One region of the Kribbella qitaiheensis genome, then DNA from elsewhere that is predicted to be linked to it. Evidence: riboswitches for the same ligand, from Rfam matches in the RefSeq annotation. Region 1 holds a riboswitch; each other region holds the start of a gene.
The links. Region 1 has a riboswitch for cyclic di-AMP ahead of F1D05_RS34180 (DUF7594 domain-containing protein). Riboswitches for the same ligand answer to the same signal wherever they lie in the genome.

Region 1 (7,362 bases):
AACAACGCTCCGTCGGTCACCCAGGACATCGACGCGATGATCTGCTGGATGGACGACGTCCCGCTGCGGCCGGGCCAGAAGCTCGCGATCAAGCACACCACCCGGTCGGCCCGCGCGATGGTCAAGGACCTGCAGTACCGGCTGGACATCAACTCGCTGCACCGTGACATAGCGGCCGATCACCTGGGCCTGAACGACATCGGCCGGGTCCGGCTGCGGACCACCCAGCCGCTGCTCTGCGACGAGTACAAGCGGAACCGCTCGACCGGTGGCTTCGTGCTGATCGACGAGGCGACCAACCGCACCGTCGGGGCCGGCATGGTGAACGAGGCCCGGTGAGCACGAGCGAGCCCGCGACGATCCGGGTGCTGATGGTCTGTTCCAGCGGCGGTCACCTGGCCCAGCTGATGACGCTGAGGCCGTGGTGGTCGCAGCGGGACACAGCCTGGGTGACGTTCCCGACCGAGGACGGCCGATCGCTGCTGGCGGGGGAGCGGACGTACTTCGCGTACTACCCGACCACCCGCAACATCAAGAACCTGATCCGCAACACGCTGCTCGCGGTCCGGGTGATGCTCAAGGAGCGCCCCGACGTGGTCGTCACCACCGGCGCGGGCGTCGCCTTGCCGTTCTTCGTACTGGCCAGGCTGGGCCGGATCCCGACCGTCTACATCGAGGTCTTCGACCGGATCGACCACGCCACCCTGACCGCCAAGCTGTGCCGCCCGTTCACCACCCGGATGCTGGTCCAGTGGGACGAACAGAAGGACCTGTACGCCGGGTCGACCGTGGTCGGGAGGCTGCTGTGAGCGAGCTGGACGTGCTGGTCATCCTCGGCACCGACCACCACCACTTCGATCGCCTGGTGGGCTGGCTGGACGACTTCCTCGAGCAGCCCGGCAACGAGTCCCTGCGGGCTCTCGTGCAGCTCGGGGACACCGCTCCGCCACACCGGGCCGAAGGCATCGGCATCGTCGCGTACGACGAACTGCAGCGCCTGATGCGGCGGGCGACGGCCGTCGTCACGCACGGCGGTCCGGCCACGATGCTGGAGGTTCGCAAGCAGGGCCGCAAGCCGTTGGTCGTGCCCCGGGACCCCGCGCTGGGCGAGCACGTGGACCAGCACCAGCAGGAGTTCTCCCGCCGGATGGGCAAGCTCGGCCTGATCACCCTCTGCGAGGAGCGTGGGGCCTTCCTGGACACGTTGGCGGCCATTCTGAAGGACCCGGACGCCCATGCGGTGTCCGGGCAGGAGAACGAGCGTGACAGAGCGCAAGTGACCGCCGCGGTCGCGGCGACCGGGAGCATCATCGACCGGCTGGCGACCGGTCATCGTCGCAAAAAGCGCTGAATCATTCGTTTGAACTGCCTGCAAAACAATCGTTTCAGCTTCGGAAATGAGCCGGAAAGCGGTTCCGGAATTTATCCGGCCGGCCCCGGCCGATGGGCTTCCTGAGTAAAGAGTTCGTTTAAATCTCAGCCCAGATTCAGATCGAATCAATGCGATGAGTGTCCGGATACCCGGACTTCTTCTACGTTACGTAACGATTCAGCTTGTTATCTAGCTGTAATACTACTCTCCGTAGTTTCGTCACGGAACGTGCAGGTTAAGCCGCTGCGGGTGCCCTTGAGCACTCCCCGGAGTTCTGCATAAGCTCACCGCGCCTGGCCGGGCTGGGGATGGTCAGGTCCCACCAAATCGCCGACTCGCAACGCCGAGCTCCGCCCTCCGGGTCGACGATCACCTACCACCCAGCAATAGAGGGCGGAAGTGGGGGACCCACAGGTTCCCGGGCCGAACGGACGTCAAACGTCCGGGCAGGCTCTTGGGGCGAAGCCGCGAAAGCGACCGGGTAATACTTCCGACCCGAGCCCGACAGCTAACCTCACAGGCGTGCAGGAAGGACAGCCCCCATGCGGGATGAAATCTCCCGTAGGTATGCACGACATCGTGCTGCCGTTCCCTCCGACGTACTGAACGAACCGGTCGCAAAAGCGGGCCGGCGGACACTGATCCCGATCGTCGCGGCGATCGCGATCCTGTTAGGTACCACCGGGCTGGGCGTCGCGGCGCTCAACAAGCCCACCAAGCTCCCTGCGCCTGTCGCCGTCTCGGCCGCGGCCGACGCTTACGTCTCCAGCAAGTCCAGCACCCAGCGTCATGGCTGGTCCTCCCGGCTGGTGGCGAAGAAGAACGAGGCATCGATCCTGGTGCGCTACACGGTTCCCCCGGTGGCAGCAGGGATCGACCGCCAGGCGACGCTGGTCCTGCACCGGCTGACGCAAGGCACGCCGGGCAAGATCACGGTCTCCACCGGCTCCGCCGGCTGGGCCGAGAACGTCACCTACGCGACCGCGCCGACGGCAGCCGGTACGCCGATCGCGACCGTGGCGGACGACGGCAAGTCGGCCGAGCTGCGGATCGACGTGTCGTCGGCGGTGACCGATGCCGGCGTACTGAACCTGGCCCTCACCCAGCCGGACGGCGCCAACTACGCCGTCTTCGGCGCCCGTGAGTCAGGCCGCAACGAGTCGAAGCTGGAGATCAGTTACGTCCGCCAGGGTGACGGCCCGACGCCGTCCATGCCCACCTCGGCGCCGACGAAGCCGAATCCGACCACTCCGACGACGGGTCCGACCTCGGTTCCGACGAAGCCGACCACGGCTCCGACGAAGCCGACCACGCCGACCCAGCCGCCGACGTCCACCCCGACGTCGACCCCGACGTCGACGCCGACCTCGACGCCCACCGCAGGTCCGGGTTGCTCGGTCTCCGCGCTACTGGTGCCGTCGTGTGGCGCCTGGTTCGGTGCCGCCGCGAACCCGCTGGGCAGCGAGTCGTGGGACACCGCACTGCCGGCGTTCGAGTCCACCGTCGGCCGGACGGTCGACATCGCCCACTACTACAACTCGAGCCCGAAGGTCTTCCCGAGCGCGGACATGATCAAGCGGGCCCGGGAGCCAGGCAAGAAGCGGATGCTGCTGCTGAACTGGAAGCCCGAAATGGGCCGTACCTGGGCCCAGGTGGCGGCCGGTGACCCGGCGGTGGACGCGGCGATCGATGCCGAGGCCAAGTACCTGAAGTCGACCTTCCCGGAGAAGTTCTTCCTCGGAATCCACCACGAGCCGGAGGACGACGTGAAGCCGGCCGCCGGATCGGGGATGACGGCCAAGGACTACAAGGCGATGTACCGGCACGTGGCGCTGCGGCTGAAGGCCGGCGGCGTGACGAACGCGGTGTTCGTGATGAACTACATGGGAACGCCGCACTGGGGCTCGCAGTCCTGGTTCGCCGATCTCTACCCCGGTGACGACGTCGTCGACTGGATCGCGGAGGACCCGTACATCTTCGGGACCTCCAAGGACTGGTGGACCGACTTCGCCAGCGCGGTCGACCGCAAGGACACCTACACCTACCCGAACTGGCCGGGCTTCTACACGTGGGCGACCACGAAGCACCCGGGCAAGCCGATCATGCTGGGTGAGTGGGGTATCAACGAGCAGACGACCTTCGGCAAGACGAAGGCCGACATCCTCAACACGGTCGACGAAGGCCTGGCCAAGCGGCCGGCGATCAAGGCGCTGGTGTACTGGAACGAGACGAAGTTCGACCCGGTCGGTGAGACCAGGCTGGACTCGTCGAGTACGGCCAGGTCCACCGCCCAGCAGGTACTGGACAGCGGTCCGCTGGCCCGCAGGCTGAACTAGCCCTCCCCAGGGGTGGCCAGGCCTTGCCTGGCCCTCCAACCGCCCTCCCCGGGGTGCCAGGGTCCGCCCTGGCACCCCACCCGAAGCCCCCGGGCCTCCAGAAGGCCTGGGAACCGGGACTGGCCCAACCCCCGAGGGGCCAGTCGCCCGGGGAGGCGTCTGAGCCCATCCCCCATGGGTTCAGACGCCGCGCAGTACCAGGTCCCGCGGGGTGCATCCGCCCCCACTCACCCCGCGGGACACTGGGGGCGCCCTCAATCACCCTTTTCCGGGGCTCTTGGCAGTAACATGCAGTGATGAAAGAGCCGAGCAGGGGGCGAGGCTGGAACCGGTGGTTCATGACCGCGGCGGTGTCTACCGGCGCGATCGCTGTCGGTCTGGTGAGCTGTGCACTGGTTTCCGACCACGATGGCCAATCCGGTGGCGGCACCGTGGTCCCTACGACGAGCCCGCCGGGCACTCCACCCGGTACGCCGGGAACGCCCGGCACCCCGGGAACACCTGAGACCCCCGGTACGCCGACTCCGACGCCCGGTTGCGGTGTCACCGAGCTGCTGGTGCCGAAGTGCGGAGTCTGGTTCGGCGCGGCCGCGAACCCGATCGGTAGCGAGACCTGGGACGAGGCACTGCCCGACTTCGAGAACGTGATCGGGCAGCCGGTCGACATCGCCCACTACTACAACTCCAGCCCGTCGCTGTTCCCGTCCTCCAACATGATCAAGCGCGCCCGCGAGCCCGGTAAGAAGCGGATGCTGATGCTCAACTGGAAGCCGGAGATGGGCCGGACCTGGGCCGAGGTGGCGGCCGGCGACAAGGTCGTCGACGCGGCGATCGATGCCGAGGCCACCTACCTCAAGACGACCTTCCCGGAGAAGTTCTTCCTGGTGATCCACCACGAGCCCGAGGAAGAGGTCCAGCCGAAGGCCGGTTCCGGGATGACCGCCAAGGACTTCAGCGCGATGTACCGGCACGTGGCCGAGCGGATGCGCGCGAACGGCGTGACGAACGCGATCTACGTGATGAACTACATCGGCACGCCGCACTGGGGCTCGCAGCCCTGGTTCGAGGACCTGTACCCCGGTGACGACGTGGTGGACTGGATCGCCGAGGATCCCTACATCTTCGGAAACAACCCGGTTTGGGGCAGCGGCCTCGGCCGCGCTGTGAACCGCACCGCCGGCGACTTCCCGAAGTGGCCCGGCTTCTACACCTGGGCGACCAAGAAGCACCCGGACAAGCCGATCATGCTCGGCGAGTGGGGTGTCGACCGGAAACTGGGCGAGACCAAGCGGAGCGCCATCTTCGGAGCCATCCCGGCCCAGCTGAAGCCGTACCCGCAGCTCAAGGCGCTGGTCTACTGGAACGAGACCGAGTTCGGCACCGTCGGCGAGACCCTGCTCGGGCCCGACGACCCGTCGGTCAAGATCCTCAGCAAGGTCATCGACGAGCTGCCACTCAAGCCACCGGACGTCCCCAAGCAGAAGTAGGGCTAGTGCCCCGAGTCCGAAGTTCTTTGACGTGGACCGGCGCCCAAGCACCCCGATGCACGCACCTGAACACCGCCCACTGTCAAACAACTTCGAACTCGGGGCACTAGCGCAGCGCGATCAGCAGGTGCCGTCGGCCCGCGCCGATGGCGGTGACCCAGCTTGGCGGCGGTACGCCGTTCTCGACCGTGACCGGTCCGGGCTTGCTCCGGTCGGTCCGGTCGCTGGTGGCCAGCTGGCCGCGTCCGTTGGCCCCCCACGTCATCATCGTGCCGTCCGTCAGCACCGCGACGCTGTACCCCTCACCGGCCACGACATGCTGCACACCAACGAGTTTCGGGTCCTTGCCGCGACCGCGGACCTGGGTGGCGTACGCACGCGTCTTCAGCGTGCCGTCCCCGAGCTGACCACCGTTGTTGCGGCCCCAGCCCACCACCGTGCCGTCCTTGAGCAACGCCAGCGTGTGCTTCTCCGCCGTCGAGATCTCGATCGCGCCTGTCAACGGCCGCCCCGGCGCCATCAGCACCTCGCGGGCGAAGTTCCGGGCGGTGGCGGTCCCGTCGCCCAGCTGGTTGACCTCGTTCCGTCCCCACGCGACGACGTGCCCGTTCCCCAACAGGGCAACGGCATGCTGCCCGCCGATCGCGACCGCCCGTACGCCGGTCAGCGGCGCCCGGCCGGCCCCGGTGACAACTACCGGCAGCTTGGCAACCGCAGGAGCCGAGGAGCCGAGCTGGCCGTAGGTGTTGTCACCCCAGCCCAGCACGGTGCCTTGATCGGTGAGCGCAAGCTCGCTGCCGCCGTCCACCGAGATGGCCCGTACGCCGGTCAGCGGCCCTGATGCGGTCGGGTTCAGCACGACGCTGGGCGTCAGCGGATCCGGAGTGATGTCGGCGTTGCCACGCTGGCCGGAATTGTCCCGGCCCCAGACGACCACGGTGCCATCCTTGCGCAGGGCAACGGACGTGTTGGAGTCGGCGGCGATGTCGGTGACGCCGGTCAACTGGCCGGGCGCACCGTCCGGGGCACGCACGTACGCCGGTTGGGCCGTCGCCGCGCGACTGCCGTTGCCGAGTTGCCCGTCGTCGTTGGCTCCCCAGGACAGCACCCGGCCGTCATGGCGTAGTGCGAGCGAGTGTTGCTCGCCGGCCGCAAGGTGCACGATTCCGACCAGGTTCTGCCCCGCCGAGTCCACGACCGGACCGAAGCTCGTCCGGATCCCGGTCGGTGCCGAGCGGCCCAGCTGGCTGGCGTCCGAGAAGCCGGTCGACAGCACCAGGCCACCCGTGTTCGCCGGGCCGGCCGCACTGGGTGCGGCCAACGGCTCCGCCTGCGCACAGCCCGACATCCCGACCACGGCCAAGGCCAGTAGGGCGACCGCGGACCGCACCCCGCCGGAGCGGTGAAGGATCGCAGCGGTGGGGAACGGCGAGGAAGAGCTAGAGGTCATGACGTCTCTACCGGCTTCGCTTCTGCGGCCGGTAGGGTGCCGGCCAGGTCGGGGGTACGACGGCGCCGCAGCATCGCGGTGAATGCCGTCAGCGCGAGTTGGTCGCGCAATTTGTACAGCGCCCCGAGGTAGGCGACGGCCCCGAGTGCCAGCACCAGGACAAGCAGCCCCTCGGACGGGTCGCCGGCGAGTTGGAGCAGTTGAGCGGGTACGGCGAAGCAGACCAGTGCCAGCCCGCCGACGTACACCGACAGCCGGCTGAACGGCAGCCAGTGCAGGTTGCTGATCACCTGGATCATGCCGAGCACGTTCCGCACCACGATCGCGGCCGCCCACGCGGTGGCCGCGCCGATGATGCCGATCTTCGGGATCAGCAACAGGTTCAGGCCCAGGTTGACGCCGAGCGCGACCAGGCTGTTGACCAGGCTGAGCCCGCTCCGCCCGGCCATCAGCAGGATCAGGTCCACCGGTCCACCGGCCGCGGCCAGCAGCGCGGCGATCGCCAATACCACGACGACGCCATGGCCGCTGCTGTACGTCGAACCGCCGAACAGGTGCAGCAGCATCGGCGCAAGAGCCAAGCAGGCAAGGAAGAACGGCCAGGTGAGCGACATCGTCCAGGCAGTGATGGTCTGGAAGACCCGCTTGGTCTCCTTGTGGTCACCAGAGGAGAGCAGTGCGCTCGTGTGCGGCGCGGCTACCTGCTGGATCGCCTGC
Region 2 (7,362 bases), 2.1 Mb from region 1:
CTCGCTGAGCATGTGAACCATGATGTTGAACAACCGCACGTCCGGGTTCGGCCACCAGGCCGCGTGGCCAGGGGAGTCGAAATTCAGTCCGGCGATCGTCGCGTCCGAGTGCTCCCAGACGCGACGGTAGCGGTCGACGATCTCCTCGCGCGTCTCGTCCTCGGTCGCCCACATGTCGGCCCCGCGGTGGGAAAGGTCGTCCCACCGCGGCTGCGCTTCGGGGGACGGCCGCCCGAAGACCTCGCCGAAGTACCGGGACTCCCACAGCGCCAGATGCTTCACCAGCCCGAGCAGGTTGGTCCCGCTCGAGGTCAACGGACGGCGTACGTCGTACTCGCTGAGCCCCTCGAGCTTCCAGAGCACCGCCTTCCGAAGATCTTGCAACTCGCCGTGCAAGAACTTTTTCGCAAGATCGTCATCCATGCCCTCACTCTGTCACAAGTCTTACCTGCTTGAGGAAATGATGGATATGGCCGGCGTATAGGGCGTTGACCCACTGTTGGGGTATGAGCCAATCGGTGACTGAACTGGTCCGGTCGCCGACCTCGGTACGCCGGGAATCCAATCGGCCGTTGCTGGTTCTGCTCGGGCTGGTGGCGACGGTGCTCACCTTGGTCAGCAACCGATACGGCTACTACAACGACGAGATGTATTTCCTGGTCTCCGGGCGGCACCCGGCCTGGAGTTATCCCGACCAGCCGCCGCTGACTCCTTTGCTGGCACGCTTCGGCGACTCGTTGGCGCCCGGTCAGGTCTGGGCGCTGCGGATCCCCGCGACGGTGTGCGCGGTACTCACCGTGCTGTTCGTGGCCCTGCTGGTGCGAGAAATGGGCGGCTCCCGACGAGCCGAATTGATCGCGGCAACGGCGTTCTCCTGCTCGACGATGGTGCTGATCACCGGGCACGTGCTGAGGACGAGCACCACCGACCTGTGCTTCGCCGCGGCATTGAGCTGGTTGCTGTCCCGATTGATTGCCACCCGCAACCATCGCCTGTGGCTTGTCATCGGTCTCGTCCTGGGAATCGGCCTGTTGAACAAGATGCTGCTCGCCCTATGGGTGTTCGCAGTACTGGTCGCGCTGATTCTCGTCGGCCCACGACGAATCCTCCACAGCCGCTGGTTTCTCGCGGCTTGCCTGATTGCGACGGCATTGTGGACGCCATACCTATCCTGGCAGGCCAACCACGACTGGCCGCAATTGACCATGGCCTCAGTACTACGGGCGCAAGCGCTCGGACTATTGCCGAGCCAAGTCATAGTCGGTCCACTCCTGCTACCGCTATGCGTCGCAGGTCTGGTGTGGTTATGGCGCAGCCAATTCCGTCTCTTCGCCGTGGCTTTCATCGTCTTCGCAGCACTATTGATGGCCACCGGCGGCAAGGCCACCTACCTCGCCGGCGCTTACCCAGGCGTCTTCGCCGGAGCCGGAATTGCCGCCGACCAATGGGTGCGCTCCCGCCGAAATGCCCTTGCCCTGTACGGCGTACTCGGCCTGTCGCTCCTGATCGCGGCGCCAATCGGCCTGCCGCTGCTGCCTGAGCGTACGGCGGTGTCGCTCGGCAACGCGCTGGGCTTCGACCAGGCTCGCGGCCAAAGCGGTTGGCCTGCGGTCGCCGACGCGGTAGCCCGTGCAATGAACCAACTGACTCCTGCCGAGCGCTCCCGTACGGTGATCTACACCTACAGCTACACGCAGGCTTCCGCGATCCAGCTCTTCGGCCCGGCCCGCGACCTGCCACCGGCGTACAGCGGCCACAACGGCTTCGCCTATTGGGGTCCGCCGCCGGACTCAGCCGACATCGCGGTCGTGGTGGACGACTCCAGCAGTCCAGAAGAAGTCCCCGAATGGACGCGCCAGGCCTGCCAATCCCTCGAACCGGCAGCCATGGTCGAAACCCCGATCGCGACCCGCGAACGAGGCCGGCTGATCTGGATCTGCCACCTCCGCGAGCCCTGGTCAACGCTCTGGCCCCACCTCACCCGCGTCGGCTGACCACGGCTTCCGCAGTACGGCGTATTGCCGGCCCGCCCACCGAAATGGACGGGCTCAACGACATGCCCGGAGATGACATGGTGCGTCGCCACGTACGGCGCAAAGGCAGCCCGAATATTCTCGACGTACGGCCGGCGGGTGCACTCCCATGTTGAGACATGGGAGTGCACCCGCACGGGGTTGCTACCTCAGGAGCTCAGTTCGTGCAGTCGATGGAGAAGGACTGCCGCAAGGACGCAATCGGCGTGAGCATCATGCCCACACGCGGACCCAGTCGACTCGAACAGCAGTGCCGGGAGTGATCGCTTCGCCCGAGTGCTGACGAACCGCGTAGTTGAAGATGAGGAACTGCGGAAGCGAGCCGGCGAAGGCGTGCGACCACATCGGCTTGCCGTCGTAGTAGAACGTGACTCCGCTGCTGGTCCACTGCGAGCCGAAGTTGTGGCAGCCGGCCAGCGGCGTGGACGAGTAGGTACCGCCGTGATAGACCGGATCGACATAGTGCAGCGAAGCCTTGGTGCCGCCGCCGATGCCCTCGAGGACGTCGATTTCCCCATGGTCCGGCCACGGCACTGAGGACGGTCCGTTCGTCCACCAGGCCGGGAAACCGTCGACCCTGCCATCGCCGTTACCGTCAGGCAGGCAAACCCTTGCCTCGAACGAGCCGTACCGCTGGTTGAACGTCTTACGAGTGTTCACCAGGCCGGAAACGTACTGCTTGGTGCCGCCTCGGCACGTTGCTTGTTGCTGCGCGAGGCTCAGGTTGAGGAATCCGCCTGCCTCGGAGACCTGCCGGGTGTCGTAGCACTGGAGGTTGTCGCTGTTGACACCGTCCGAGATGCCTTCCTTGAACCAGCCCCGCTCCCACTTGGTGGTGTCGACCGCGCTGGCATTGAACTCGTCCTGGAACGTCAGCCGAGACGAATTCGCCGGGTTCCATGACGGCGCGAGGCCGGTCGTGGGCGGAGTAGACGTCGGACTCGTTGTGGTGGGCGAGGCAGTAGCGGTGGGCGTGGGTGACGCGGTGGTCGGCGTCGTCGTCGGCTTGGTCGTCGTCGGTGTCGCTGTGGGCGACTGCGTCGGCTGCACCGTCGTCGGCGCCGAGGTGGGGGCCGACGTCGGCGTCGACGGCACCGGGCCGGTCGTGCCCTCGGGGACGTAGCTGATCTCCAGCTTCGTCTGCATCGTGCCGGCTTCGCGCGAGCCGAAGATAGTGCCGCCGGCCCCGACCGGCTGCGTTACCGCCAGGTTCAGCTCGCCGGCCTCGGTGATGCCCTCGGAGACGTCGATCCGCAGCTGCGCCGACTTGCCGTCGTCGGCCACTGTCACGAACGGCGTGCCCGGCTTCGGAGCAGTCGAGTAGGTCACGGCCTCGGTCCAGCTGCCCGGCGCCTTCGACACCGCGATCTTGGCCGGGTTGCTGGTGGTCAGCCGGGTCAGCACCAGCGTGGCCTTGCGGTCGTAGCCGTCCGCCACCGCGGGCACGGAGTACCGGATGAAGCTGGTCGACTCGTTCATCTTCGCCACCAGCCGGGAGGACCAGCCATGCCTCTGGGTGGCGGACGTGGTCTGCACGTAGGCGTCGGCGGTGGCAGTAAGGCTGACCGGGGCCGGGATGCTGTCAGAGTTCAGCGCCGCCACGCCGATCCCGGCGGTGGTGAGGAGCAAGGAGGTTCCCGCGATGATCGGGATCAGCGTCCGGCGGCCGGCCTTGGCGGCCGGTTCTTTCAGTTTGTCGGAGGGAACGGCAGCGCGGTGTTGTGCGTGCCGACGGGAGAATGCGTCCCGCATGGGGACAGTCCTTCCTGCACGCCTGTGAGGTTAGCTGTCGGGCTCGGGCTGGAAGTTTGCCCGGTCGCTGGCGCGACTTCGCCCCAAGGACCGCACCGGAGCGCACGCAGGCGCTACGGCTGGTCCGGAAACCTTGGGTTCCCCACTTCCGCCCTCGGATGCGATGTGGGAGGGGCCACCGACTCGGAGGGCGGAACTCGGCGTTGCAAGTCGGCGGAGATATTGGTTGCTCTACCTGCATCCGGTCCCCAGGTCCGGGCAGGCGCCGGTGAGCATATGCACACCCACTAGGAGGTCTCAAATCGGTAACGGTGACGCCATTGACTACGTAACGCAACAATCGGAGCTAGTGATCGGCACAGCGTGACAATCCCAACGGCCTTACCCCGCTAAAGCCATCACTGTCCGTCGCACGACGCCGATTATCGAATGGCGCAGCGACATTTTCGTGACACTCCGTCTCGACATACTCCGACGATTTCCTCCGCATTACGGACGGCTCATTTCGGAGCGTATTCAATCGCCTACACGGAGGCTCGATTTCCGGCCGGTTCGGTCAGAACATCGACGTGCTGCTGCAGCTGATTTGGGAGCCCACCCAGGTCGCAATAAGTGCCGCCGCTGCACACGCCTGCGGTCCTGGCTGGAGCACATCGTGAAGCCCGCGAAGAGGCCGAAGACCCATCAGGAGTACGAGCCGGGGGAGGAGCAAGCCAGCGTCTTTCTCAAGGCGGCCAAGCGGACTCGGCTATAGGCCTTGTTCGTGCAGGCACCGTTCTTGGGATTGACGCGGCGAGTTGCTGGGCCTGAGGTGGGAGGACATTGACTGGGCCGACCAGACCTTAAAAGTACGGCGAACTCTGCAGCGCGTTGATGGAGCGCTGGGAGCTGTGGCTCCGACGACCAGGAAGTCTCGCCGGACGTTGCCGCTGATTGAGCTTTGCCTAGAGTTGCTGAGGCTTCACTGGGTGCTGCAACCAAAGGAGCGGCTGGCGGCTGGCGCCAAGTGGATTGATACCGGCTACATCTTTACGACGAAGATCGGGGCGCCGATCGAGCCGGACAGTCTGCGGCGGGACTGGTATCCCCTACGGGTCCGGGTCGTACTGGGGGGAGATGCGTTTCCATAATCTGCGGCACTGGTGTGTGACCCTGCTCCTGTGGCTTGGCCTTCCGCCGCCACGCGCTACATCCGAACAAATGTTCCCTTAAGCTTTCGTGACGAATGGGTTGTCGGATCCGGAACGTAGTGTTCGTAGAACAGGTGAGTGGCGGCCAATCGAGGGCGCCACCGGCAAGACGAGGAGTCAGGCGATGACGCGTCCGCGGTCCCTATGTCACACGAATCCGTCGCACCCAACTCGGGAGGCGTTGTGAAGCTCCTTCTCACATCCGGAGGCGTTACGAACGAGAGCATCCGCGATGCGCTGGTCGATCTGCTGGGCAAGCCGATCTCCGAGTCCCAAGCGCTCTGCATCCCCACGGCGCAGTGGGGCCACCCGATGCTCGGGCCCGCCTCGGTGCGAAGCTTCGTCGCCGGCGAGCCTCCGTGGCACATGATGACCAGCCTGGGCTGGGCGTCCTTGGGCGTCCTGGAGCTCACCGCGCTGCCCAGCATCGGCGAGGAGCGGTGGGTGCCGTGGGTCCGAGAGGCCGATGTGCTGCTGGTGGACGGCGGCGACGCGACGTACCTGTACCACTGGATGCGGCAGTCAGGGCTGTCGGAGGTCATCTCGTCGCTACCCGAGACGGTCTGGGTAGGGCTCAGTGCCGGCAGCATGGTGATGACACCGCGGATCGGTAACGACTTCGTCAACTGGCCTTCTGCGCCGGACGACCGCACGCTCGGAATGGTCGACTTCTCGATCTACCCGCACCTGGACCACGAGCTCATGCCGGGGAACACCATGGCCGACGCGGAAAGATGGGCCGCCGACATCGCAGGTCCGGCCTACGCCATCGACGACCAGACCGCCATCAAGGTGACCGACGGCACCGTCGAGGTCATCTCCGAAGGGCACTGGAAGGCCTTCCCCGCATAGCCGCCGACTGCTACCGGAGCCTCCCGGCGCCCCTCCTCTGCGTCGTACTGGACCGCCCAGGTCACCCACCGAGACTCTTTTCGGAGCTCAAGGGACCGCATGATCGATTCGGGGAGCTGGTGCGGCACACGCTTTGTTCGACCTGAAGCACCGATACCGGCAGCGGTCACGGGATCAGAGACAACCTCACTGGGCAATGGGTAGTGCAGACCTGCCTGGTGCCGCGGCCCACTGGCAGGCCGCTGTCCTGAGCCTGCGCTATGACGACCAGTGCGAGCGCCAGGATGACTGCGCTTGGTACCGAGATCCGCCCGTCCAAGTCGAGCTGCCCATCACGCCGCGAGGAACCGAGGCCGCGCTGCTGCACATCGCCGGATAGGCGTTGCGGTCATTTGCGGGAGGTCGGCGATTCTCCGATGGAGGAACCGCAGGTCAGAAGTGTGGTCAGGGGCGGTCTCGAACCGCCGACCTTCCGCTTTTCAGGCGGACGCTCTACCAGCTGAGCTACCTGACCGGGAGAGAAATATGGCGGCGGTGTGTGGACACCCGCCGCCACTTCTCTCCTGGCGACCCAGACGGGACTCGAACCCGCGACCTCCGCCGTGACAGGGCGGCACGCTAACCAACTGCGCTACTGGGCCAGATTGCTCGACGATGCTACACCATCTTTCGAGCCTTACTGACATCGGTCTTTCGACCGTATCCCCAACGGGATTCGAACCCGCGTTACCGCCTTGAAAGGGCAGCGTCCTAGGCCACTAGACGATGGGGACTCGGACCGCGGGAGCCGAAGCTCCAGGGACAGCCGTAAGCATAGAGGAGACCGGGCCGAGGTCCAAAACGAGTTCCTGACAAGGGCGTTCGGAGAGGGGAAGGCGGGGTGGGAAGCGGGCGTTCGGAGAGGGGAAGGCGGGTGGGAAGCGGGCGTTGGGAGGGGGGCACGTGGTGCGCGGGGTGTGGGAGATCGGGCGCACTACGTGCCGGTTCGTAGGGATCAGCTGCCGGGGGCGGTTGCGTCGGCGGTGATCTGGACGTCTGTGGCGTCGGGGCGGACCAGGTAGGGGAAGACTCGTTCGAAGTGGGCTGCGAAGAGCTTGGAGGATGCGGCCCTGCTGGCGGGCTCTCGGCGACGCCGAAGCCCCACAGGGCGCCCGGACGCGCTGGTTGGGCGTCCCGTGGTGATCGGGGAGTCGAAGCCGCAGTCGCCGATCTGGGCGAACATCTGGACGAGGTGCGAGACCCGCTTCCGCTGCCGGTTCTCGCCGGGTGCGTGGGTCAGGAAGTACGCGCTGAACGAGGCGGCCATCAGTTCCGTACGCCGGGTGGCTTCCGGCGCCGGCAGGTCGGACGCGAACAGCCCGTCCTGGTACTGGAGAACTCATGCCCGATGGTCGCCTGCGTGGTCACATCGGCCAGCCCGACCTGGGCGAACCCGTCGAGCACGCCGTCGCCGACGATGATCCGGTCCGGCACCAGCCCGACGCCCGGGGTCGGGGCGCCCTCGGAGCTGTTCGCGTAGGCGTTGAAGGTGAAGA
Region 3 (7,362 bases), 2.1 Mb from region 1:
GGTGAGGTGATTTCAGTGACAGCCATGGTGATGAGCTCCAGGAAGTTTCGGGGTGGTCAGGCGGCAACAGGGGCGGCGGCAGGGCTGGTCAGCTGGAAGAAGAGTTCTTCCAGGCCGGCGCCGTCGCTCTCGCGCAGTTCGAGCAGGATCTGGCCGGCAGCAGCAGCCGCGCGGCCGACCTGCTCGGCGGTGGCGTCGACCCGGAGCCCGCCGTCGTGCAGCGGCTCGAGGTTCAGGCCGGCAGCGGTCAGGGCCTGGTTCAACGCGATCGGGTCGAGACCGCGGACCAGAGTGCCGGTCCCGGCGAGCAACTCCTCCAGCGAACCGTTGGCGACGATCCGGCCGCCACCGATGACCACCAGCCGGTCCACGGTCGCCTGGACCTCGCCGAGCAGGTGGCTGGACAGAATCACCGTTCCCCCGCGGTTGGCGAAGTCCTGCAGCAGGCCGCGCATCCAGCGGATGCCTTCCGGGTCCATCCCGTTGGCCGGCTCGTCCAGGATCAGTACGGCGGGGTCGCCGAGCAGCGCACCGGCGATACCGAGCCGCTGCCGCATCCCCAGCGAGTACTGGCCGACCCGGCGCTTCGCGACCGGAGTGAGCCCGACTGCCTCGAGCATCTCGTCCGCACGGCTCTTCGGTACGCCGAGCAGGCTCGCGCTGAGCTGCAGCGTCTCCCGGCCCGTGCGACCCGGGTGCTGGGCGGCCGCGTCGAGCATGACCCCGACGACCCGGCCCGGGTTCGGCAGCTCGACGTACCGCTTGCCGGCGATCGTCGCGCGGCCGGAGGTCGGCGGCGTGAGTCCCGTCAGCATCCGCAGCGTGGTCGACTTGCCGGCTCCGTTCGGGCCGAGGAAGCCGGTGATGCTGCCGGGCTCGACGGTGAAGGACACGTCCTGCACGGCGGTGCTGTTGCCGTAGCGCTTGCTGAGGTTCTCGACGGTGATCATGGGGGTAACTCTTCCGTCCGGCACCCCCTGGCCACATCGACCGAGCGTCTCGACCGTCCCCCTACGAAAGTCGTCAGGGACCGGCCCTGACCCCCACCGGAAGGGGGAGACGACGCACACCTGAAGGTGGACGTGGACCCGCACCCAGCGCGACTACGCTGACGCAATGCGATGGTTGCGGCGGTGGTATGCCTGGTTCGTCCAGCGCGCCCCGCGGATCCGCGACCTGATGTTCATCGGCTTCAGCCTGCTCACGATCGTCGCGCAGGCCACCGCGGGCACCCGCGGCGGCTGGCAGGCGCGCGACTGGTTCGTGCTGGGGGTGGGCATCGCCGGATCGCTGGCGCTGTGGTGGCGCCGCCGGTTTCCCGTCAGCGTCACGATCATCGCCATCCTCGCGCTGTTCGGCGGCCAGATCTTCGTCCCGATGGGCCTGGCGCTGCTGACGCTCGCGATCCGCCGCCGGGACGCGATGCTGGCCGCGCTGAGCCTGGCGGCGTACGTCGCGTACGTCGCGAGCTCCTGGTCCGACCGGAACAGCGATCCCTACGTACTCCTCTTCACCGGGCCGTTCCTGATCGGCACCTGGGTCGCGGTCGGCGCCTACCTCGGGGCGCGGCGCGACCTGATGGTGTCGCTGCGGGACCGGGCCGAACGCGCGGAGGCCGAGCGTGAACTCCGCGCGGACCAGGCCCGGCTGGGTGAGCGGGCCCGCATCGCCCAGGAGATGCACGACGTACTGGCGCACAAGGTGTCGCTGATCGCGCTGCACGCGGGCGGGCTCGAGGTGAACCCGGCGGTCGGCCCGGAGAAGGTGGAGAGCTCGGCCGGCCTGATCCGGGAGACCGCCCGGCAGGCGATGGAGGACCTTCGCGAAGTACTCGGCGTACTGCGAACCGACATCAGCTCGGCCGGTGCCGATCTGGCTCCCGTACCGCGGGCCCTCGACCTGGCCCGATTGGTGGAGGCATCCCGGGCGGCGGGGGTGAACGTGTCGAGCGATCTGGTCTTGCCGGACGAGGTACCGGCTTCGGTGGGGCGTACGGTCTACCGGATCGTGCAGGAGGCGCTGACCAACGTGCACAAGCACGCCCGCGGGGTTTCGACCGAAGTGCTGGTGAAGGGTGCGCCGGGAACCGGCGTGACGGTCCGGGTGACCAACGTTCGGCCGGTGGCGGCCGACTCACTGCTGCCGGGCGCGGGTGCGGGCCTGGTCGGTCTTCGTGAACGGGTCAGTCTGTCCGGCGGAAGCATCTCGACCGGGCCGACCGCGGACGGCGGCTGGCGGGTCGAGGCCTGGCTGCCGTGGTCCGAGAAGGAGCCGGCCAAACCCGGCGGCACGGCTGACAGCGACAAAGGAGAAGGATGACGCGGCTGCTGATCGTGGACGACGAGGCGCTGGTCCGGGCCGGACTGAAGATGATCCTCGAGTCGGCCGACGACCTCGAAGTCGTCGCGGAGGCCGACGACGGCGCCGATGCGGCCGCGATGGTGCGCGAGCATCGCCCGGACGTGGTGCTGATGGACATCCGGATGCCGAGGCTGGACGGGCTCGCCGCCACCCGGGAGTTGCAGGCGATGCCGGATCCGCCGAAGGTCCTGGTGCTGACGACGTTCGACCTGGACGACTACGTGTTCCGTGCGCTGCAGGCCGGGGCGAGCGGGTTCCTGCTGAAGGACACACCGCCTCGCGAGCTCGTTCAGGCTGTCCGGGTGGTCGCGGCCGGGGACGCGATGTTGTCGCCGGCGGTGACCCGGCGGTTGATCGGGCACTTCGCGGCTGATCAGCGGACCGATCGGCAGCGGGTGGCGCGGGAGCGGCTGACGTCCCTGACCGAGCGGGAGAAAGAAGTGCTGGCCGCGGTCGCCACCGGGTTGTCCAACGCGGACATCGGCAGGCAGCTGTTCATGAGCGAGGCGACCGTGAAGGCGCACGTGTCCCGGGTGCTGGTGAAGCTCGATGCCACCAACCGGGTCCAGGTCGCGATCCTTGCCCACGACGCGGGGCTGCTCGACACCTAGGGCAAAAGGGAAACCGGTCGCGAGCCGCCGGAGGGGGTGGGGCGACGGCTCGCGACCGGTTTCAGGTCAGCGAGCCACGGGGGGAGTGGGTCTCGCTGACGGGCTGGAGAATCAGGCGCGGCCGAAGGCCACGTTCGAGCTCCAGATCTTCGCCTTCGCGACCGGGCGACCCGGCTTCGAGGCGTGCCACAGCATGTTGTTCCCGGCGTAGATACCCACGTGGTAGACGCCGCCGCCACCGCTCTTGAAGAACACCAGGTCGCCGGGCTTGGCCGACTTACGGGTCAGGTGCTTGGTGGCGCTGTACTGCTGGCGCGACGTACGGGGCAGCTTCTTGCCGGCCCGCTTGAAGACCAGACCGGTGTAGCCCGAGCAGTCGAGGCCGCGGGTGGTCGTGCCGCCGTAGCGGTACGGGGTGCCCTTGAGCTTGGCTGCTTCCTTCAGGACCCGGGCCTGGAAGGTCGAGCTGCGGCCGGCACCGCCGTGCAGCAGACCGTGGCTCGCGGCATAGAACAGCGAACGCCAGGTGTTCACGGTCACTGTGCCGGTGCGGGGCAGGCCCACCCGGCGCTGGAAGTTGGCAACCGCCGTGCGAGTGGCGGAGCCGTACCAACCGCCGGCCGGGACGTCCAGGAAGCGCTGGACTCCACGAACGGCCGAACCGGCGTCCGCGTAACGGAGCAGCGGCTTCTGGGCGACAGGCAGGTTACCCCGGGCCCACGCGGCCGAGGTGGTCTTGGTAGTGGCCGCCGAGGCGGTCGAGGGGGTGCCGGCGACGGTGAGGATCGCCCCACCACTGACGGCGAGGCCGACCGAAAGGACGGCGGCTGCGGCGCGCGGGGCGGCCGCGGACTTGTTGGTCTTGCGGTGCTTGGCCAGGGTCCGGCCGGCGGGCCGGGTACTGGATTCGCTTTGGTGACTGACAGCAGGCATCGCTGTCCGTCGGATGGTGACGGGCATGGTTGTCTCCCGACGCCTGCGGAGTTAGCTGTCGGGTTCGGGCTGAGAGTCGATAGCCCGGTCCGCTCCCGCGGACTTCACCCCAGGGACCCGACCACTCACGGTCGGACCCCAACCTCCTGGGTCCCCCACTCCTGCCATGGTTGTTCGAGGGGAACAGGTGCGCCTGGCAGGACTCGGCGTTTGACACACCTGCAGTTCGTCTCATTTGTCGAACCGCCGCCGACTGTATAACAGAACGATCACGACGCAAACCCTCAGATCCACAGAGACCCTCCGGAAAGCCCTCAAACGGCTCTCTGATGGCTCAGGGACCGCTGGTGAACACCAGGAGGCCTGAGCGTGTCTGAGCGCGTCTCAGGCGGCCGTATGGCCATTATGTGTGACCTGAGTCACATTTTGTGAGTACCCTCTGTGACAACGACCACAGAGGGTACTCAGGGCCCTCTCAGGAGGGGCCTGGATCAGCCCTTTCCGAGCAGCTCCAGGAAGCGTTCCAGGCCCACGTTCCCGCCTGAAAGCACGACTCCGACGCGGTCCGGCAGGTCCTGGATCCGCCCGGTCAGCAGTGCCGCCAGCGCGCAGGCGCCACTCGGCTCCAGGACGAGCTTGAGCCGCTCGAACGCGAAGGCCATCGCGGCCCGGATCTCGTCGTCGCTGACCAGCTCGACCCCGGCCAGCAGCCGCCGGTTGATCTCGAAGGTGAGCTCGCCCGGGATCGAGATGGCCTGGCCGTCCGCGATCGTCCGCGGTACGCCGATCTCGACCCGCTCGCCGGCTGCCAGCGACCGGGCCGTGTCGTCGCCCGCCTCGGGCTCGACCCCGATCACCCGGATCCCCGGCGACAGCGCGGTGGCGGCCGTCGCGCAGCCGGCGATCAGGCCGCCGCCACCGATCGGGGCAAGCAGTGCCCCGAGCTGCCCCACCTCTTCGATCAGCTCGAGCGCGACCGTGCCCTGGCCGGCCATCACGTCGTAGTGGTCGTACGGCGGGATCAAGGCCAGTCCGCGGTCCTCGGCGAGCTGGGTCGCGAGCGCCGTACGGTCCCCGGTGTACCGGTCGTACGTGACCACTTCGGCGCCGTACCCCTTGGTCGCCGCCAGCTTCGTCGGTGGCGCGTCCTCGGGCATCAGTATCACCGCGGTCGTCCCCACGAGCGACGCCGCCAGCGCGACCGCCTGGGCGTGGTTCCCGGACGAGTACGCCGTGACGCCGCGACCGAGCTGCTCCGGGCTCAACCGGCTGACCGCGTTGAAGGCGCCCCGGAACTTGAAGGCCCCGATCCGCTGAAAGTTCTCGGCCTTGAGGAACACCTCGGCGCCGACCCGCTCGTTCAATGTCCGCGACGTGATCACCGGTGTCCGGTGTGCCACTCCCTCGATCCGCTGGGCGGCTTCCCGGACATCCTCGATGCTGAGCATGCCCGAGAATCTACCGTCAGCAAGAGATCTTGGTGTCTCCGACTCCGATGCAGAGGTCCTGGCCGGGGCCGCCGTCGAGGGTGTTGTGACCGGTGCCGCCGATCAGCAGGTCCTTGCCGTTGCCGCCGCGCAGGATGTCGTTGCCGCCCAGTCCGAGGATGAGGTCGTCGCCGCCGAGGCCGCACAGTACGTCGGCTCCGGCAGTACCCAGGAGCAGATCGCTCCCAGCAGTACCGGTCTTGGTGCAGGCCGCTGCGGGTGGTACTTCGGCTATCTCGACCGACCCGGCTTCACAGTTGGTGCCCTGCGGTCGGGTGATGCCGCGTTGGTCGACAGCAAGTACTGTGCACGCCGCTGCCGGTACTGCGCCGTTGGCGAGGCTTGCGGCCAGCGGCAGCATCGTCTGGGTCGGGCCGCCGTTGCTGGCCAGCGCGCCTAGCTGCGGGCTACCGATGTTGCTGTGGTCGCCCACCCCGGCCAGGCTGCAACTGCCGTCGCCGTCGAGGTTGTAGCCGGTAGAAGTGGTGAGTAGCTCGATGCCGCAGTCGCTGGAGCCAGTGCCTCCGGCAAGGATCGAGCCGAAGGTGTGCAGGCCCGCGTTGGTGGCCACGTTGCGGCCCACGCCTCCTGCTGTATTACCCGAGACGGTCGCGTGCTGCAGGTAGACGTCATGGGCGAGCGTGTAGACGCCACCGCCGGCCGCGGTCGCACTGTTGCCGGTGACGGTGGAGTTGTCGACCCGTACCTCGCCGGTGACCGCGTAGATGCCACCGCCCTGGCTGTCGACGGCACCAGAGGCGCTGTTGTTGCTGATGGTCGACCGGGTGACGATGATCTGCGCCGGTGGCGGGCCGCTGGAGTTCTCGATGATGGCGGTGTTGATCCCGCCGCCAGAGCCGGTCTTGGAGTTGCCGGACACGGTCGAGTCGATCACTGACACCACTGGCTGATCAACGGGCGTGTCCTGGTCGAACAGCACCTGGATGCCGCCACCGCTGCTGGTCCCGGAAGGGTGGTTGCCGGTCACGGTCGAGCCGGTCACCGTCAGGTCGCCACAGGCCGAGCAGATCACGCCGGTACCGCCGTTGTTGTCCACTGTCGTATTAGTAAGAGCGAACAGGCCCGAGCCCTGCCCGGTGGTCCGTACACCGTCGCTGCCGTTCCCGCTGATCGTCGAGCCGCTCACGGACAGGGCCCCGTCGGTCAGGCCGACGCCCCGTCCGGTGTTGTTGGTAATAGAGGTGTCGGTGATGTGCACCTGGCCCAGCGACAGCGCCACGCCCGTACCGGTGTTGTCGTGGATGTTGGAGCCGGTCAGGTTGAGGATGGCGCCACCGAGGGGGCTCTCGAGCACCCGGCCTGCGCCGCCCGCGTTCCCGGTCACCGTGGTGTCGTCGAGAGTCGCGTCGCCCGCGTGCTGCAGCGCCGCACCGAAGAGGTCGTCGCCGCCGGTCAAGGTCAGCTCGTGCAAGGTGAGTGAGCCGTCGGAGTCGAGCGTGTTCATCACCCGCTCGCCCGCGCAGTTCTGGTCGATGGTCGATCCGCTGCCCTCGATCGTGAGTGGTTGCGCCGACGTACTGTCCAGGTCCCCGGTCGCGTTCGTGTCGTCGTCACCGCACAGGTTCAGCCCGTACGTCGCGGCCGCGGCAAGGGTGATCGTGGTCGCGTCGCCGGCGGCGTTGGCCGTGGTGATGGCCTCTCGCAGCGAGGTCACCCCGTCGGCGCCGTTCACGACATCCGCGGTGGTGGTGACAGTGATGGGGGCAGCCTGGGCAGACCCGGCCTGCCCGATGGCAAACAGCAGTGCCCCGATCATGGCGACGACAATGGACAGCACAACGCGACGCATGGAACCCCCCAAACCGTTTGCGGTTCCCCCCGGCAACCGGCTCGAACCCACACGGTCCCACAAGCCGTCTGCTGACCGCCAGACTTCGTAGCATCGCCATGTCAAGAAGACTGCGCCGGTTCCGTACTGATGATGAGCGGTTCCCGACGGGGGAGCCGGG

Region 2: it holds a riboswitch for cyclic di-AMP, as region 1 does, so the genes downstream of both, F1D05_RS24005 (glycoside hydrolase family 16 protein) here and F1D05_RS34180 (DUF7594 domain-containing protein) in region 1, are expected to answer to the same signal.
Region 3: it holds a riboswitch for cyclic di-AMP, as region 1 does, so the genes downstream of both, F1D05_RS23880 (C40 family peptidase) here and F1D05_RS34180 (DUF7594 domain-containing protein) in region 1, are expected to answer to the same signal.

The regions. Positions count from the first base shown of each region.
Region 1 is NZ_CP043661.1:7,189,239-7,196,600, forward strand. Features, by position in the region: gene cysN (sulfate adenylyltransferase subunit CysN) at 1-339, shown strand, start outside; gene pssD (PssD/Cps14F family polysaccharide biosynthesis glycosyltransferase) at 336-809, shown strand; gene F1D05_RS34175 (glycosyltransferase) at 806-1,351, shown strand; cyclic di-AMP (ydaO/yuaA leader) riboswitch at 1,740-1,909, shown strand; gene F1D05_RS34180 (DUF7594 domain-containing protein) at 1,915-3,708, shown strand; gene F1D05_RS34185 (hypothetical protein) at 4,005-5,195, shown strand; gene F1D05_RS34190 (RCC1 domain-containing protein) at 5,302-6,645, opposite strand; gene F1D05_RS34195 (lipopolysaccharide biosynthesis protein) at 6,642-7,362, opposite strand, start outside.
Region 2 is NZ_CP043661.1:5,067,554-5,074,915, forward strand. Features, by position in the region: gene F1D05_RS23995 (DinB family protein) at 1-423, opposite strand, end outside; gene F1D05_RS24000 (ArnT family glycosyltransferase) at 519-1,994, shown strand; gene F1D05_RS24005 (glycoside hydrolase family 16 protein) at 2,247-3,785, opposite strand; cyclic di-AMP (ydaO/yuaA leader) riboswitch at 3,790-3,998, opposite strand; gene F1D05_RS39055 (hypothetical protein) at 4,754-4,915, shown strand; gene F1D05_RS24010 (Type 1 glutamine amidotransferase-like domain-containing protein) at 5,159-5,827, shown strand; tRNA gene F1D05_RS24015 (tRNA-Phe) at 6,269-6,341, opposite strand; tRNA gene F1D05_RS24020 (tRNA-Asp) at 6,392-6,468, opposite strand; tRNA gene F1D05_RS24025 (tRNA-Glu) at 6,528-6,600, opposite strand; gene F1D05_RS24030 (hypothetical protein) at 6,822-7,133, opposite strand; gene F1D05_RS24035 (hypothetical protein) at 7,133-7,362, opposite strand, start outside.
Region 3 is NZ_CP043661.1:5,045,779-5,053,140, forward strand. Features, by position in the region: gene F1D05_RS23860 (ABC transporter permease) at 1-26, opposite strand, end outside; gene F1D05_RS23865 (ABC transporter ATP-binding protein) at 57-950, opposite strand; gene F1D05_RS23870 (sensor histidine kinase) at 1,117-2,319, shown strand; gene F1D05_RS23875 (response regulator) at 2,316-2,972, shown strand; gene F1D05_RS23880 (C40 family peptidase) at 3,084-3,932, opposite strand; cyclic di-AMP (ydaO/yuaA leader) riboswitch at 3,932-4,124, opposite strand; gene F1D05_RS23885 (pyridoxal-phosphate dependent enzyme) at 4,397-5,353, opposite strand; gene F1D05_RS23890 (choice-of-anchor Q domain-containing protein) at 5,370-7,202, opposite strand.